DNA from 3 places in the Planomonospora sp. ID91781 genome. Region 1 is predicted to be linked to each of the others. Evidence: riboswitches for the same ligand, from Rfam matches in the RefSeq annotation. Region 1 holds a riboswitch; each other region holds the start of a gene.

Region 1 (5,542 bases):
CCCCCGGGGAGAACACGCCGGTGTCCACCCCCGGCGCGAGCCGTACCAGCTTCTCCTCCGGGATCACCGCGGCGAGCAGCCGCCGGGTGTACTCGCCCAGGTAGGTGACCGCGTCGGCGTGGCCGCCGATCGCGGCCAGCAGCCGCCGGGCCGCCGGGACGCGGGCCCAGGACGCCTCGTGGCCGTGGGTCAGCATCACGACGCGCTCCGCCCCCGCCGTCCGGAGCCGCGGCGCGAGCAGGCCGAGCGGGGCCGCCGCCCCGAACACCGCCGTGTCGCACTTGTGCTCGGCGAGCAGGCCGGCGGCCCGGCGGGCCACCGGCGGGGTCGGGAGCATCAGCGAGGTGGGGTGGCGCACGACGGGGTACGGCTGGCGCGCGTCGAACGCCTCGCACCCGGCCCAGCGGGGGGCGTAGACGACCACCGAGCCCGGGGGCATTCGGACGGCGAGCCCGTGCACGAACGACTGGATGCCGCCGGGGCGGGGCGGGAAGTCGTTGGTGACGATCAGCGTGCGCTTCACGGCTCCGGCAGGCCGTTCAGCGCGGCCCAGGAGCGCGCCGCGGCGATCCGCTCCGGAATGGCGGGGTGGGAGGCATAAAGAACATATTCAACGACATCTGGTGATAAATCAGAAATATTGGCCACGGCCAGCCGCTTCTGCATGGCCGCGAACGTGGCCGGGTCCCGCGTCAGGTTCAGCGCGTGCACGTCGGCCCTGGCCTCGATCTGCCTGCTGACCGCGTTCTGCACCGGCCCGGAGAGCACGGTGGCCAGGCTCAGCAGCCCCATGACCAGACCGGCGGCCCGCGGGTCGGCGAGCGAGGCGACCCCGGTGCGCCGGCGCACCGGGCCCGACGAGGCGACGAGGTACAGCAGGCACGCCCCGCAGGCCGCGCCCAGCGCGCCGACCAGCGTGCCGTACAGCACGTCCCCGGTGGCGGCGTGGCCCAGCTCGTGCGCCACGACCAGCTCGACCTCCCCGGCCGGGGCCCGCAGCAGCGTGTCGTAGACCACGATCCTGCGGGTCGCGCCGAATCCGGAGACGTAGGCGTTGAGCGCGGTGGTCCGGCGGGAGGCGTCGGCGACGAGCACGTCCTCGACCGGCACGCCGTCGCGCTCGGCCATGGCGAGCAGGTCGTCGCGGAGCGGCCCGGCGGCCATCGGCGAGAAGTCGTTGAAGACCGGCTCCACCAGCACCGGATAGGCGAAGGAGACGGTCACGGTCAGCGTGAAGGCGCCCAGCGCGGCGGGGATCCACCAGCGCGCGAAGCGCCGCGCCAGCGCGACGACGGCCAGCACCATGACCGCGGTGAGCGCGGTCCTGATCCCGATGTTCTTGAGCCGGTCGGCGGTCCACGACGGCCAGTCCTGGGTGGACAGGCCGTAGTCCCGCAGGTGGACCTCCTGCCACATCCCGAACGGCCAGCGCACGAGCTCCACCGCCACCGTGACGGCGAGCACGCCGAGCAGCACCCGCAGCCACCACCGTCCCCCCGGAAGCCGCTCCAGCAGCCGCGCGCCCAGCGGGGTGGCCACCAGCAGCCCGGCCGCCACCAGGGTCAGGCCGAGCGACAGGTAGGCGGGCGGGCCCACCACGGCGTCGAACGCCTGGGACCGGGCGATCTGACCGGCGGTGAAGTCGCGGGCCGGATCCGGCTCCACCCGCGGCGCCGCCGCGGGCAGCGCCCGCCACGGCGTGCTGAGCGCCACGACCCCCAGGGTGACCGCGCCGAGGGCGGCCAGCGCCCACCCCGCCGCCCGCGGGCTCCCGGGCCGGGCGCCGGACGCCCGCGCGGTGCTCGACGTCATGCGAGTTCCTTCCGGAGGTGGTCGCGCCAGCCCGCGGTGAACTCCGCCGCGGTCAGGCCGAGCGTGGTCCCGACATCGCTACCGTAGAGCCTCACGAGGGCCCGCTCGCCGAAACGTGCGGCGACGTAGCGGCAGGCGAGCCAGGCCTCCTCGTAGACCTGCGGGAGCCGCGCCCCGCCGGGGGCGAAGTCCCCCGGACCGGGCAGCCGGTCCGGCAGCACGCCCGCCCGCACCTCCCGGGCCAGCTCCGCGGCGACCCGGCGGACGTCCAGCCCCGTGCCCGCGTAGCCGACGTAGTCGGCGAACCCCTCCGACAGCCACATCGGCACCCGGCCGCCCCGGGTCGCGCCGGTGGCCACGTGGACGAGCTCGTGGGTGAGGACCACGTCCCTGCCGACCTCGCTGAGCCGCGCGTAGCCGCCCGGCAGGACGACCACCCGGTCCGCGGTGGCCAGCGCGGCCAGCCCGCGCGTGGCCGCGACCCCGGCGGCGCCCGCGAGCACCGCGGCCTGCGCGTCGGTCTCCGGGAACAGGACCACCGGGCGGACGGGCCCCCAGATCGCGGCGATCCTGCGGCGGGCGCGGTCGGCCCGGGCGGCGAGGTCCGCCAGCAGACCGGCGACGGCGCGGTCCCCGACGACGACCGAGCCCTGCCCGCGGACCACGACGGCTCCCGGCCACGGGACGGCCGGGAGCGGCGCGGACGCGGCCAGCGCGGCGCCCGTGAGCGCCAGCATCCCGGCGAGTACGGCGCGGCGCCCCTGGGGGACGGACATGTGCGCCGATGCTACGCGACGCGGGCCGGCGGATCCGCCCGGGCGCCGGGCACGGAGCGGTCCCCGTACCGGACGCTGAGCGGCCCCGCCCGTCACGGGGACGGGCGGGGCCGCTCGGCACCTGCGCCTTCCGGCGGCACGCCCGCCGCCGGACGGCCCGGTCAGCCGCCGGGGCGGACCGCTCCGGCGAAGGAGGAGCGGTAGTAGTGCTTCAGTTTCACGATCCGGACCGTCCTGCCGCTGCTCGGCGCGTGGACCATCCTTCCCTTGCCGACGTAGATGCCGACGTGGCCCTTGCCGTAGAAGAAGAGCAGGTCACCGGGGCGCAGGCTGCGCCACGAGACCTTCTTCCTGACGGCGCGGTACTGGCTGTGCGTGATCCGCGGGAGCCGTACCCCCGCCTTGCGCCAGGAGTACTGCGCCAGGCCCGAGCAGTCGAACGCACGGGGACCGGTCCCGCCCCAGCGGTAGGGGGCGCCGACCTGCCGCTTGGCCACCGAGACGGCCTTGGCCGCCTTCGCCTTCTGCCGCGCGGCCTTGCTCAGCCTGGTGACCGCCTTGGCGCTCGCCCCGGTGAGGGGGGCGCCGCTCATCCGGGTGACCGCGACGGCTCCGGCCTGTACCGCGGTCGCGCCGTTCGTCGCCGCCCGCGCCTGCGCGGAATTCATTCCGACCGCACCGGCCGACGCGGTCAGAGTGAGCGCGAAACCGCCCACGGAAAGGCGAAAAAGGCGCGACGAACAGGGGTTCTGCAGGGTGGTAGACAGGATTTCTCCTTGGGACTTCCACTGATGCCTACCGGGTTAGCTGACGGATTCGGGCAGGGAAGACGCCCTACGGCACAACGGCGTGCCGATTCACCCCTGGCAATGGGAGCATGCCTTTGGTTCCCCGGTTCCATGCCTCATGGCTGCATGGATTCGGCAGGTCACGACGGTGTAGGTGCTTCGCGTGACCGCTTGGATTATTCATCTGGACACAGCCCGAGAGGCCGGTGCACTGCGACGGCATGGCTTGCTCGTCGCGACGCCAGAAGTTACCCCGATCCCCAAACATCGGCAAAGACGCTGCCCCGTCCGAAGATCGGGGAGCCTCTTCCCTCTTTTCATAACCGCTGGATAACGGCGAGTCCACCACCGCGATATGACCCTCGTCACATTTGGAGATCCGCTGCCTGAACGTTGTCACTCCCGTAACTCCAGTAACAGGAGTAATGATCTTGTCCTGACACGGAAGAGCCCGCGAGCGCGGGGCTCGCGGGCTCGGGCGGCGCGGACGGGGACCGAGACGGGGCAGGGCGGGGCGGGGGCGGCGTCAGGGACGGGGCGGAGGACTGCTTCCGAGACGGGAGCGGGGGCGGCGTCAGGGACGGACCGCGCCCACCAGGCGGCGGCCGTACGCCGACAGGTCGACGACCTTCACGACGTCGCCGGTCTGCGGGGCGTGGACGATCTGGCCGCCGCCGACGTACATGCTCACGTGTCCCAGGCCCTCGCTGAAGATGAGGTCCCCGGGCTGGAGGTCGTCCAGGGAGACCCTGCGGCTCGCACCCCAGCTCCACTGCTCCCAGGTCGTCCGCGGGAGGCTGACGCCCCCGGCGCGCCAGGCGGCCTGGAGCAGGCCGGAGCAGTCCCAGCCGCCGGGTCCCGTGCCGCCGTACTGGTACGGCTTGCCGACCTGGGCGAAGGCGAACTGGAGCGCCTTGCGGGCGCTCCCCGAGGCGGAGCCGGTGTAGGTGATGCCGGGGCTGTTCGGGTCGCCCGCCCGGTAGGCGCCGAGCTCGCGCAGGAGCTTGATCTGGGCCTTGACCATCTTGTCGGCCTTGGCCTTCTGCTCGGCCAGCTCGTCGCGGTACTCGTCGGCCTCGGCCAGGGCGGTCTTGGCCTTGTCCCGGTCGGTCCGCAGGGTCTTGGTGGCCTCGTCGAAGGCGTTGAGGGACTGGGCGCGCAGGGCCGACATCTGGTCCACCGCGGCCAGGCCGCTCAGCAGGTCGCTCGGGTCGGGCCGGGTGATGAGGCTCTCCCAGCCGGTCACCGTGCCCGCCTGGTAGCCGCTGACGGCCATCGCGACCAGTTCCCGGCGCAGACCGGCGACCTTCGCGCTCTGCTTCTCCAGGGCGCCGTTGAGCGTCCGGTAGCGCGTGCGGGCCTTCTTCCACTTCTCGCCGGCCTGGTTGTACTTCTCGACGATCTTGTCGGCCTGGTCGTTGAGCTTCTCCAGCTTCTTCTTGGCCTCGGCGATCGTCGGCTTCGGCTCGGCGAGCGCGTCACCGGCCGGCAACGCCGGCAGCAGGAACGCCACGAGAGCCAGTCCGGCCGCCACGGGCACCCGCCCATAACACTTCGGCATACCCGCCACGGCCACTACTACGCCCTCCCGCCGTAAAGACCTGGGGCGAATAGTACAGAACCAGTAAGGTCCAGCTCACCTTTTCGCCCGCTTCCCCGCCTTCCCGCTCTCGCCGGGCACCCGGCCCGGCGGAGACGACGAGCGGCCGCGGAGGGCTCAGGCGCGTCCGAGGCGCTTCAGGAGCAGTGCGGCGGGCACCGGACGCGCCCCCATGCGGCGGACCGACTCGGCCACCTCGCGGTCGGAGGAGACCACCGCGAGCGCCCGCCCGACGGGCTCGGCGCGGACCAGCTGGCGGATCAGGTCGTCGGCGATCTGCCCCGGCGCGCTGAACAGCACCCGGACCCCTCGCGGCGCCGACACCGGGACCGGCCCGTCCAGCTCGGCGCCGTCGAAGACGCAGGTCAGCTCGGTGCGGGTCTGCGCGTACAGCGCGCCGAGCCCGGTCAGCAGACGGTTGCGCTGGTCGGCCAGGGTGAGGGTGCCGTAACCGGTCTTGGTCACGTTGTAGCCGTCCACGATCAGATGGATCTGCGGCAGCGCGAGCAGCTGGTCGAGCAGGGCGGGGTCGTCGTCGGCGAGCGCCCGGGCGGGCACCGCCCGGA
Region 2 (5,542 bases), on a different contig from region 1:
TCCGAGAACGAGGTCGCCGTGCTCGCGCTCCCGCCGGACACCCGTTCGGCGGCGAAGGCGCGCGGCTTCGTCCGCGCCACGCTCTCCGAGTGGGGGCTGGATTCCGTCTCCGACGGCACCGAGCTCATGGTGAGCGAGCTGGTCACCAACGCGGTCCGGCACGGTGCGGGGCCCGTCGGGCTCCGGCTGCTGCGCGGTCCGAGCCTGGTCTGCGAGGTGGCCGACCGCTCGCCCTCGATGCCGGTCATGCGGGAGGCCGCGGGCACCGACGACAGCGGCCGCGGCCTGCAGCTCATCAACTGGATGGCCCACCGCTGGGGGACCCGTCCGACGCCCCAGGGGAAGATCGTCTGGGTGGAGCAGAAGCTGCTCTAACACCGCTCCAGGACACCCGGCGCCGGACGCGGGCCGCGTGACGACCGCGGTACGGCCCCCTGCCCGGGGCCCGGAGCGCCCGTCCGGTCATGCCCGACGGGTGCGCTGACTACTGGCGCTCCACGGGTTACGGTCGAATCGATGATTCGGGAGGGCAGCACATGACCATCGACATCCGGGAGGCCTACCGGCGGGCGCTGGACGACTTCGGCGCCCTCGTCCACCGGATCGCACCCGGGCAGTGGGAGAACCCGACGCCGTGCGCGGGCTGGGACGTCCGTACCCTGGTCAACCACGTGGTGAGCGAGAGCCTGTGCGTGCCCGAGCTGTTCGCCGGGCGGAGCGCCGCGGAGATCGGCGGCGCCTTCGACGGCGACCTGCTCGGCGACGACCCGCTGAAAGCCTTCGACGCCTCGGCCGCCGCCGCCGTCCAGGCGACGGGTGAGGGCGGTTCCCTGACGGCCGTCGTCCGGCTCTCGTTCGGCGACGTGCCCGGCGCGGAGTACATCACCGAGCTGTTCGCCGACGCGCTCATCCACACCTGGGACCTGGCCCGGGCGATCGGTGCGGACGAGCGGCTCGACCCCGAGCTGGTCGAGGCCTGCGCGGCCTGGTTCGCCGACGCCGGGGACGACTACCGGCAGGCGGGCGTCATGGGCGATCCGCACCCGGTGCCCGCGGGCACCGGCCTGCAGGCCAGGCTGCTCGCCGCCTGGGGCCGCGCCGGCTGAGACCGCGCCGTGCCCGGAGACGGCTCCGGCGGAGGCCCCGGCCCGGGAACAGACCGACGGAGGCTCCGGTCCCGGCCCGGGACGCTGCGGCTCCGCGGGCCCCGTGCGGTGCCTCCGGTGGGAGCGCAGCGCCCGGCGGAGGCACCGGGTCCGTGACGGGGCACCGGGTGCGGTGCGCTACCGCGCCGCGGGCCGCTTGCCGTGGTTGGCCTTCCGCTTCTTCCTCGCCCGCGCCTTGCGCGCCCGTCTGGCCATGTGCGACCGCCTCCGTCCGTGGATCCGGGTCCGGCCTCCACCGTCCCCCGGGAACGCGCGCCGTACAAGGCCCAAGTCGCAGGCCGTCCGGCGGCCGCCCTTAGAGTCCGGGCATGAGCTCTCACCTGATGGCCCGCTGGCGCGCCCTGACCGGCCCCGGAGCCGACCGGCTCGGTGCGGACCTGATCGCCCGGTACGGCGAGCCGCACCGCAGATACCACACCACCGCCCATCTGGAGGCGGTGCTCGACCACGTCGACGCGCTGGCCGGGCATGCCGGAGACCCCGACCTGGTACGGCTCGCGGCCTGGTTCCACGACGCCGTCTACGATCCGCAGCGCGGCGACAACGAGGAGCGCAGCGCCCGGATGGCTGAGCGGGCCCTGCCCGAGCTGGGGCTGCCGGCCCCGGCGGTCGCCGCGGTGGCCCGCCTGGTCAGGCTCACCGTCACCCACGCCCCCGAGCCCGGGGACGCGGACGGGGCCGTGCTGTGCGACGCCGACCTGGCGATCCTGGCCGCGCCCCCCGAGGTCTACGCCGCCTACGCGGCGGCCGTGCGCGAGGAGTACGCCTTCGTCCCGGACGAGGCGTTCCGGACCGGGCGGGCGGCCGTGCTGCGCTCCCTGCTGGACCTTCCGGCGATCTTCCACAGCGCGGGCGCCTCGGTGTGGGAGATCGCCGCCCGGGAGAACATGCAGGGGGAAATCGCCCGCTTGTGAGGATTATCCAGCACAAACACACATCTTCCCTGCATCGCGATGTGGTAATTTGATGGAAGTTGTTTGATTAAGGAGTGGGTCAATGCTCGCCCAACAGCGGCAGCAGGCGATTCTGGAGCGGGTGCGCAGCAGCGGCGGCGTCCGCGTCGCCGATCTCGTCCGGGAGCTCGGCGTGTCCGACATGACGATCCGCCGGGACCTGGAGGTCCTCGCCGAGCGCGGCCTGCTGGAGAAGGTCCACGGCGGGGCCACCGCCGCCGGCCCCGGATCGACCGAGGAGCCCGGGTTCGCCGCCAAGTCGGCCCGCCAGCAGCCGGAGAAGGAGGCGATCGCCCGGCAGGCGGCCCGGCTCGTCCGGCCCGGCACCGCCATCGCGCTCTCCGCGGGCACCACGACCTGGACGCTGGCCCACTTCGTCACCGACGTCCCCGAGCTGACGGTCATCACCAACTCGATCCGGATCGCCGACGTCTTCCACCGCTCGCCCCGCGCCGACCGCACGGTCGTGCTGACCGGTGGCGTGCGCACCCCCTCCGACGCGCTGGTCGGACCGGTCGCGGTCGCCGCGATCCGCGGGCTGCACGTGGACACCCTCTTCCTCGGGGTGCACGGCATGAGCTCCCGCGCCGGGTTCACCACGCCCAACCTCCTGGAGGCCGAGACCGACCGCGAACTGGTCGCCTCCGCGCACCGCCTGGTCGTGCCCGCCGATCACACCAAGTGGGGCACGGTCGGGATCAGCACCATCGCCCGCCTGTCCGAGGCGCACGTCGTCATCAGCGACCCCGGACTGCCCCAGGAGGCCCGCGAGGAGATCTCCGCCCAGACGGGCGAGCTCGTCATCGCCGAACCGGAGCAGGACAGGCAGGTGGCGGGCCGGTGAAGCGCACCCTCACCCACCTGGCCGACGGCCGGGAGCTGTTCTACTTCGACCGGTACGACGACGCGGACCGCGGCGCCGTCGACGAGCGCGAGCTGCCGCCCCGCCCGGCTCCCTCGGAGCTGCGCTACGACCCGCTGACCGAGGAGTGGATCGCGATCGCGGGGCACCGGCAGAGCCGGACCTTCCTGCCCCCCGCCGACCGGTGCCCGCTCTGCCCGTCGGCCCCCGGCCGCCTCTCCGAGATCCCCGCCTCCTCCTACGACGTCGTCGTCTTCGAGAACCGCTTCCCCTCGTTCTCCACTCCCCCCGGCACCCACGATGATCCCGGCGGCCACGCCGGGGCGGGCGTGATCGGCGGGACCCGCCCGGGTCTGGGCCGCTGCGAGGTGGTCTGCTTCACCTCCGACCACGACTCGTCCTTCTCCTCGCTCTCCCCCGCACAGGTCGAGCTGGTCATGGAGGCCTGGATCGACCGCACTGCGGAGCTGTCCGCGATCCCCGGAGTGGAGCAGGTGTTCTGCTTCGAGAACCGGGGAGCGGAGATCGGCATCACCCTGGCCCACCCGCACGGCCAGATCTACGCCTACCCCTACGTCACCCCGCGCACGAAGCTGACCCTGCGGGCCGCCGAGCGCCACCGGGAGCGGACCGGCGGCAACCTGTTCGCCGACGTCCTGGCCGCCGAACGGGAGGCCGGGGTGCGGGTGGTCGCCGCCAACGAGCACTGGACGGCGTTCGTCCCGGCCGCGGCCCGCTGGCCGTTCGAGGTGCACGTCTACCCCCACCGGCGGGTCGCCGACCTGAGCGGGCTGGACCGGGCCGAGCGCGCGGCGTTCGGCCCGCTCTACACCGGCGTGCTGCGCCGGCTGGACGGGCTGTTCGGCGTGCCCATGCCGTACGTCGCGGCCTGGCACCAGGCGCCGGTCAACGTCGGGCGGGACCTGTCGTACGCGCACCTGGAGCTGTTCAGCATCCGCCGGGCGCCGGACAAGCTGAAGTACCTCGCCGGGTCGGAGGCCGCGATGGGGGCTTTCGTGAACGACGTCCCGCCCGAGGAGGCGGCCCGTCTCCTGCGCACGGCGATCACGGATTGATCACTGCATGGTCTCGGCTTGGAGTCGCATGACCATCTCATTACCACTACTATCCTTCAGTCATCGGCTTCAACAGCAGATATGCCTAATCCCGGGCGCCTCGCCCGGGAGCCGGGGAACCACCGCATCTGGGGTGAACCACATCAGTGGAAGGGCTTCCTCCAGCCCGAACCCGTCAGCTAACCCGGCCGGCTGAAGGAGAGGAGAGTTCGTGGCGGCTGCGTCGCCCGCGTCGTCTGCGTCACCTGCATCGCCGATGTCCCCCACGTTCCGTCACCGCGTGGCCGCGGCCGTCTGCCTGGTCTCGGCGCTCGGCCTCACCCTCGGCGTCCCCGCCGCGGGCCTCGCGGAGCCCAAGCCCACCGAGGCGGAGCTCCGCAAGGACCTGAAGAGGCTCGGCAAGAAGGTCGACGGGCTCATCGAGGCCTACGCGGCCAAGCGGGAGTCCGTGCGCAAGGCGGAGAAGGCGGAGAGCGTCGCCAAGGACAACCTCCGCAAGGCGGAGAAGACCTACCAGGAGGCCAAGCAGGAGGTCGACTCGATCGCCCAGCTCCGCTACCAGAGCAACTCCGGCGACCTGCCCGTGCTGCTGTTCTCCGGTGAGGGCGACATGGCCGCCGCCGCCGTGATGGAGCAGCTCGTCGCCCAGCAGTCCGCCTACCTGGAGGGCTTCGCCGTCAGCAGGGACCGCAGGAAGCAGGCCGCGGAGCGGGCCGCCCGGCTCACCGAGGACCTCCGCGAGGAGGCCGAGGAGGTCGAGGACCGGCGCGAGGAGGCCGAGAAGGTGATCCGCGACATCAAGCGGAAGCTGGACCAGCTGGTCCCTCTCGGCTCCGGCCGCCGCGCGGACGGCAGCTGGGTGCCCCAGCTGCCCAACGGCCCCGACAACATCACCGACCGCACCCGGAACATGCGCGACGTCGTCAAGCGGCGCTTCGAGTTGACCCACACGGTCGGCTGCTACCGGAGCATGAACGACGGAGGCGAACACCCCCTGGGCCGTGCCTGCGACTTCATGATGAGCACCGGTGGGGCGATGCCCTCGGCCGCCGGCCTCAGGCTCGGCGACGAGATCGCCGCCTGGGTCCTGAAGAACAGGGGCAAGCTCGGCGTCAAGTACGTGATCTGGCGCCAGCGCATCAACCACGGCTCCGGCTGGCGCTTCATGTCCGACCGCGGCGGCAACACCGCCAACCACTACGACCACGTGCACATCTCGATGCTCTGACCCGCCGCCCCCGGCCGGACAGGACTTCCAGCCGGGGACAAAACGGTATGACAGTGGTCGGGCGTGCGGGCAGGATGAGGACCCATGACTGACAAACGGGTCAATCCCCCCTTCATCGCCGATGAGACGTCCATGCTGCACAGCTGGCTGGACTGGCACCGCGAGACCCTCGCCGTCAAGTGCGCCGGCCTGACCGAGGAGCAACTGCGGCTGCGCGCCGCCGCGCCGTCCGCGCTCTCGCTGCTGGGCCTGGTCCG
Region 3 (5,542 bases), on a different contig from region 1:
ACCGGGGCGGGATCCCGGCGAGCAGGGAACCTACTATGGAGGGTCGGCGATGGGTCGACAATGGCCGGTGATCATCGCGCCGCCGGGTTCGTAAGCAGCGCACTGCCAGGCCGGTGCCGCCGCAGCGGATCACTCAGCTCCGCCCAGGCCGCCTTCTCCCGCGGAGGATCGAGCACCTGCCGGCACCTACGACGGCCGGTAGCATTGAACTATCCGCAGGCAGAGGGGAGACGCACACGATGCGTGGTCTGGGAGACCTGGAGTCCGCGATCATGGATCGCCTGTGGTCGTATCACCGGCCTGCGTCGGTCAGGGATGTGCTCGACGATCTGCGCCGCGATCGGGAGATCGCTTACACGACGGTCATGACGGTGATGGACAAACTGCACACCAAGGGCCTGCTGCGCCGTAAACAGGTCGGCCGGGCGTATGTCTACGAGACGGTGGCCAGCAAGGAGGCCTACACCGCCGAGCTGATGCGTGCCACGCTCACCTCCGGCGGCAACCAGGCGGCCACGCTGGTGCACTTCCTGGAGCGGCTGTCCCCGGAGGAGTCCGAAGCGCTCGAGGCCGCGCTCAAAGTGTATCCGACCAAGGGCCGCGCATGATCGCCGCCGTGATCCTGGCGTCGTACGCCGTCGTCGCCGCGGCCTGGCTGCCCCGGCTGCTCGACCGCGGCGCGTGGGCCGAGCGTGCTCCGCGACTGGCGATCTCCGTATGGCTGGCCGCGTGCGTCTCGGTGGTCGCCTCCGGTCTCTTCGCGGCGTTCGCCGCCGCGGTTCCGGCCTCCGTGGTCGGGCATGGGCTGGCCGCGTTCTTCGAGGCATGCGCGGAGCTGCTCACCGATGGAGAAGCCGCCATCTCCACGGGCGCCCGCGCCGCTTTGTTCGGTGCCGCTCTGGTCGCAGGCAGGGTGGTCTACTGCGGGGCGGCCGTGCTCGTCCGTGCACAGCGCGAACGCCGGCGGCACGCCGACATGTTGAACATCCTCGGCCGCCACGACGGTGATCTGGAAGCGGTGGTACTGGAGCACGACGAGGCCGCGGCCTACTGCCTGCCCGGACGGCAGGGCAGGACGGTCATCACGACCGCGGCTCTGCAGTCCCTGGCTCCCGAGCAGATCGCCGCCGTGCTCGCCCACGAGCGGGCCCATCTGCGGGGGCGTCACCATCTCGTGCTGGCCGCCGCTGAAGCCTTCTTCGTCGCCTTTCCCCGCCTGCCGCTGTTCGCCCAGGCCCGCACCGAGGTCACCCGGCTGGTCGAGTTGCTCGCCGACGATGTCGCTGCCCGCCAGCATCCGCGCATCCACATCGCCGCCGCCCTGGTACGGCTGGCCACCGGCAGGACTCCGGCGTTCATGCTGGGTGCCGGTGGCGAGACGGCGCTGACCCGGGTCAAGCGCATGCTCAATCCGGCCGCTCCCCTCGGCCGCAAGGAGCGCCTGGCCGGCTTGGCCGCTGTCGCTCTGCTGCTCGCCGGTCCTGCGGTCGTGGCCGCGATCCCGGGTGTGGCGTCGCTGCTGGCCCACCACTGCCATACGCTTTCGATCTTCTAGACACCGCACCTTCTACGATGATGGATAGTAGATGGCGGTAGCATCATGCCATGGCCTCGATCGACCGGCATCGTCGTGTGCGCGCAGGCGCCGTCCTGGCGCTCGCGCTGCTGTCCGGTACGGCATGCGCCGCACAGCCGTCCACGCAGACCGCCGATGCCGCCGATCCTGGGATCGGTCACGTTCACGGGCTGGGGGTCGACCCGGCCGACGGCACGATCTACATCGCCGGGCACTACGGCCTGTTCCAGGTCCGTTCCACCGACACTGCCCGGCGGGTCGCCGATCGCGTTCAGGATCACATGGGCTTCATCGTGATCGGGCCGAAGACCTTCCTGGCCAGCGGGCACCCCGCGGCGAACGACGTCCCATCCGGCGGCTCCCCGCACCTGGGCCTGATCCGCACCACGGACGCCGGCCTCACCTGGAGCACGGTCTCGCAGGCAGGCATCGCCGACTTCCACGCCATCGCACCGGCGGGGACGACCCTGTACGCCTACGACAGCCAGAGCGGGCAGGTGCGGCGCAGCGGCAATGAAGGCCAAGGCTGGGCGCCGGGAGCCGCGCTGCAAGTGATCGACTTGGCCGCTCACGAGGAGGAGCCGAACCGGGTCCACGCGACCACTTCCGAGGGAGTGCAGGTCAGCAAGGACGGCGGCCTGACCTTCGCCGGGCTCGCCGGCTCCCCTTTGTTGTCCCACCTTGACGCGCTCGGCAAAGACGACCTGGTGGGGGTCGGCGCCGATGGCCGTGTGCACGCCAGCGCCGACGGCGGCGCAACGTGGCAGGCCGCAGGCCGCCTGCCCGGCCAGGCCGCGGCTTTCACCGCCGTCGACCGGCAGCGTCTCCTTGCGGCGCTGCAGGACGGGACCGTCCTGGAATCAACGGACGGAGGACGCGGCTTCTCCGTCGTCTACCGGCCCGCCCTCAGCTGAGCCGCACGCCCGCACCTTCTCCGACCGCCCCCGTTCCGTCCGCGGGCGCCGCGTCGTCACTGATCGCAGCCGGAGGCCGGGGCCGGATCAGTGCGAGCTCGCCGCGCCGGCGAGGACCCGGCGGTAGGCGCAGACGCGGTCCTCGACACTGTCCAGGCAGCAGCTGGCGCACTTCTCTCCATGGACGGCGGTGTAGAACAGGCAGCACGTCCGGCGCAGGTAGAACAAGCCCTCCCTGCCGCCCTCGGAGAGCCGGACCATCTCCCCCAGCCCGCCCAGCCCCGGCGGGCAGGCGGCGAGGAAGGCATCATGGGAACGGTGCAGCAGGTCGACGTCGGCCCCGGGCGTCCTGCTCGCGGCGCCGAACGCCGCGGCGCACCCCTGGGCGATTCCGCCGTGCAGCTGGCGCTGGCCCGCGCGGCTGCGCACCCGCAGCGCATCGGCGAGCGGGAACAGGTGCTCATCGAGCACCTGGCCGACCAGCAGCTTCAGCCGTACGTCCGCGGTCATCTGTGAGGTCTCGGCCAGCCGGGGGCGGCGCAGCGCGACGGCGCCGAACCCGTGGTGGTCGTCGAGCCGGAGCGCCACGTTGTCCGGCCGCACATCCAGCACCTCACCGTACAGTGCCCAGGCCAGCAGGGCGGGAGCCGTGACCGTGCCCGCGTAGACGGCCATCACGGTCAGCGCCGTGGCGTGCGCCGACACCTGTCCGCTGGCGGTCCGCTCGGCTTCGAGCACCCGGGTCAGCTCCTCGGAGGCGGGGTCCAGCAGCCGGTCGGCGGCGACCCAGTCCTCGCCCGCGTCCAGGCCGTCCTGCAGCCGGTAGCGCTCGCCGTAGCCGGCCAGCGCGGTGAGCACGGCTGCAGGGCCGGGAGGTGGATGCGACACGTCGGGGGAGCTCCTTGCATGAGGGACGGCGTTGTCCGCGCACCATTGTGGGCCATCGACACAGCAGGCCGACGTAGCGGGGCGGCACGTCGGCGGCTCGGTCAGGTGATCGCCGTCCAGCGGCTGTTTACGGTCGGACGCCCGATGAGGCGCCCCATACGGCGCAGCCTGCGGTGAGGAACCGGCGTGCTTCACTCGCGTCTCTCCTTTTCGTGACCGCCTACCGGGCGAACTGACGGGTTCGGGCCAAGAGTCGCCCTACCGCCGACGGGACGGATTCACCCTGCGCGCTCGTGGAAAGGTCCGCGGGTTCGCGCGATGGGTCCCCGGTTCCCCCGGCGGAGGCGTCTGGGCCGGCGCGGGATCCGACGGCAGGCGGGCCGTCTTCCCGATGAAGGCAGATCATCAGACGTTACGATGCGATGTAGTAGATGCGTGTCGGCAAGATGAATAAAACGTCACATAACGTCCGAAAGCTCTACCTTGGCCAGGGCTGTCCGTAAGATCTTCCGGCCGCACGATCGCAAGGTCTTGCCCATCCGGATGCCCCAGTTCCCGGCCGCGCCCGCACTCACCTGGATGCGGTTTCACTTGCGCATGAGAGCCTCTCCGCCTGCTCATGACGGTTGCAGCAAGGGTGCGGGACGAACACCGGCTTCGATGATGCACGCCACTGTCTCTGCGGTGCCCTGCAGCGGATTCCGCCCCGCACCCCGGGGGACGGCAGCTCCACTCCCCGCCTCCTATCGGGGTCAGCGAATCGAATCCCTGACTTTCCTCAGGAACTATCTGCCGTAGTCGAATGTCCAGGCGACAACAGGATGACCCCGGGCTGTTCCTGCACGACCACGCCTTGACGCGTGGCCGGAGAGGGCGGCTGTGGCTTACGCCGTACCGGCAGGAGCTTCGTGTCCCGCGTCATGAGAGCCCTTTCCCCGCGCAGGTCAGTAAAGGAACGTACCGTTGCCCGTTCTGTCGCACGCCTTCGGCCGCCAGAGCCTGTCCATCAGCCTGATCGTCGCCGGCATGGCAAGCTTCACCGTCCTGTCCGCTGGGACGGCTCATGCAGCCGACATCCCGTCGATCACCGACAGCGACTCCGGCGCGGCTCCCTTCTCGCAGATGCAGACCCGGATCGCCGAGATCGAAGCCCAGATCGCGATGATCGAGCAGGGGACGATGCCGTCTCAGGCCCCGGCCCCCGAGACCTCAGCACCGGCCCAGCCGCGCAGTGAGGTCATCCAGTCGCCCGATCAGAACCTGACCACCGATGGCCGAAGCGACGCGCTTGCGGCGCCGGACCAGCTCCCAGAGCTGCAGATGCCGGACCGGTCCCAGGCAAAGGGTCTTTCCGGACCGGCCGCGCCGCTGACCGCAGGCACCAAGGTCCAGCAGCTCATCGCCACCGCCCTCAGCAAGGTCGGCGAGGGCGAGGCCGCGGACGGCACGTCCTTCTACGGCAAGTGGTACGACAAGTACACCAAGCAGAAGGGGTTCGCCGCCGCCCCCTGGTGCGACATGTTCCTGGCGTGGGTGGCCGTCGAGCACGGCGCGCAGGATGCGATGGGCATCTACGCCTACACCCCCTGGCACGCGCAGTGGTTCAAGAAGCAGGGCCGCTTCGACCGCGCCCCGCAGGTCGGCGACCTCGTCTTCTTCGACTGGGGCGGCTCCAAGAACATCTCGGCCATCGACCACGTCGGCCTGGTGACCGGCGTGAACCCCGACGGTTCGGTCTCCACGGTGGAGGGCAACATCAGCGACAAGGTGATCGCGCGCACGCGCACCATGGACACCATCGTCGGGTTCGGCCACCCGGCCTACTCAGGCTGAGACCCGAGAGCCCTGCCGGGTGCGGGCCTGACCAGAGGACGGACCGGTCGGTCCGGGGGAGCCCTTGGCCGTCAGGCGTGGGCGGGTTGCTCGTGCCGGGCGTGGGCCGGCGACTCCAGCTGCAGGGTGGCGTGGTGCAGGTCGAAACGGTCCTTGAGGCACTCCTGCAGGACGTCCAGCAGCCGCGGGGCGTGGCCGTCGGTGAAGCACTCGTCGTCGATGACGATGTGCGCGCTGAGCGCGGCCAGGCCCGAGGTGACGGTCCAGGCGTGCAGGTCGTGCACGGCCCGTACGTGCGGCACCGCCAGCAGCTGCGCGCGGACCTGGTCCA

The links. A riboswitch is a leader RNA that binds a small molecule or an ion and turns the genes downstream of it on or off. The one in region 1 is predicted to bind cyclic di-AMP.
Region 2: another riboswitch for cyclic di-AMP. It lies ahead of HS048_RS29360 (hypothetical protein); the one in region 1 lies ahead of HS048_RS14400 (C40 family peptidase).
Region 3: another riboswitch for cyclic di-AMP. It lies ahead of HS048_RS21370 (IucA/IucC family C-terminal-domain containing protein); the one in region 1 lies ahead of HS048_RS14400 (C40 family peptidase).

What each region holds. Positions count from the first base shown of each region.
Region 1 covers NZ_JABTEY010000001.1:3,169,325-3,174,866, reverse strand. Annotated here, with positions in the region: gene HS048_RS14415 (glycosyltransferase family 4 protein) at 1-523, opposite strand, end outside; gene HS048_RS14410 (M48 family metallopeptidase) at 520-1,812, opposite strand; gene HS048_RS14405 (hypothetical protein) at 1,809-2,588, opposite strand; gene HS048_RS14400 (C40 family peptidase) at 2,750-3,256, opposite strand; cyclic di-AMP (ydaO/yuaA leader) riboswitch at 3,366-3,524, opposite strand; gene HS048_RS14395 (C40 family peptidase) at 3,951-4,937, opposite strand; gene HS048_RS14390 (NYN domain-containing protein) at 5,094-5,542, opposite strand, start outside.
Region 2 covers NZ_JABTEY010000002.1:2,286,941-2,292,482, forward strand. Annotated here, with positions in the region: gene HS048_RS29335 (SpoIIE family protein phosphatase) at 1-375, shown strand, start outside; gene HS048_RS29340 (TIGR03086 family metal-binding protein) at 537-1,106, shown strand; gene HS048_RS39205 (50S ribosomal protein bL37) at 1,284-1,361, opposite strand; gene HS048_RS29345 (HD domain-containing protein) at 1,475-2,080, shown strand; gene HS048_RS29350 (DeoR/GlpR family DNA-binding transcription regulator) at 2,163-2,963, shown strand; gene galT (galactose-1-phosphate uridylyltransferase) at 2,960-4,057, shown strand; cyclic di-AMP (ydaO/yuaA leader) riboswitch at 4,130-4,265, shown strand; gene HS048_RS29360 (hypothetical protein) at 4,338-5,285, shown strand; gene HS048_RS29365 (DinB family protein) at 5,370-5,542, shown strand, end outside.
Region 3 covers NZ_JABTEY010000002.1:462,581-468,122, forward strand. Annotated here, with positions in the region: gene HS048_RS21355 (BlaI/MecI/CopY family transcriptional regulator) at 240-608, shown strand; gene HS048_RS21360 (M56 family metallopeptidase) at 605-1,555, shown strand; gene HS048_RS21365 (F510_1955 family glycosylhydrolase) at 1,606-2,490, shown strand; gene HS048_RS21370 (IucA/IucC family C-terminal-domain containing protein) at 2,578-3,378, opposite strand; cyclic di-AMP (ydaO/yuaA leader) riboswitch at 3,581-3,735, opposite strand; gene HS048_RS21375 (CHAP domain-containing protein) at 4,342-5,211, shown strand; gene HS048_RS21380 (cation diffusion facilitator family transporter) at 5,283-5,542, opposite strand, start outside.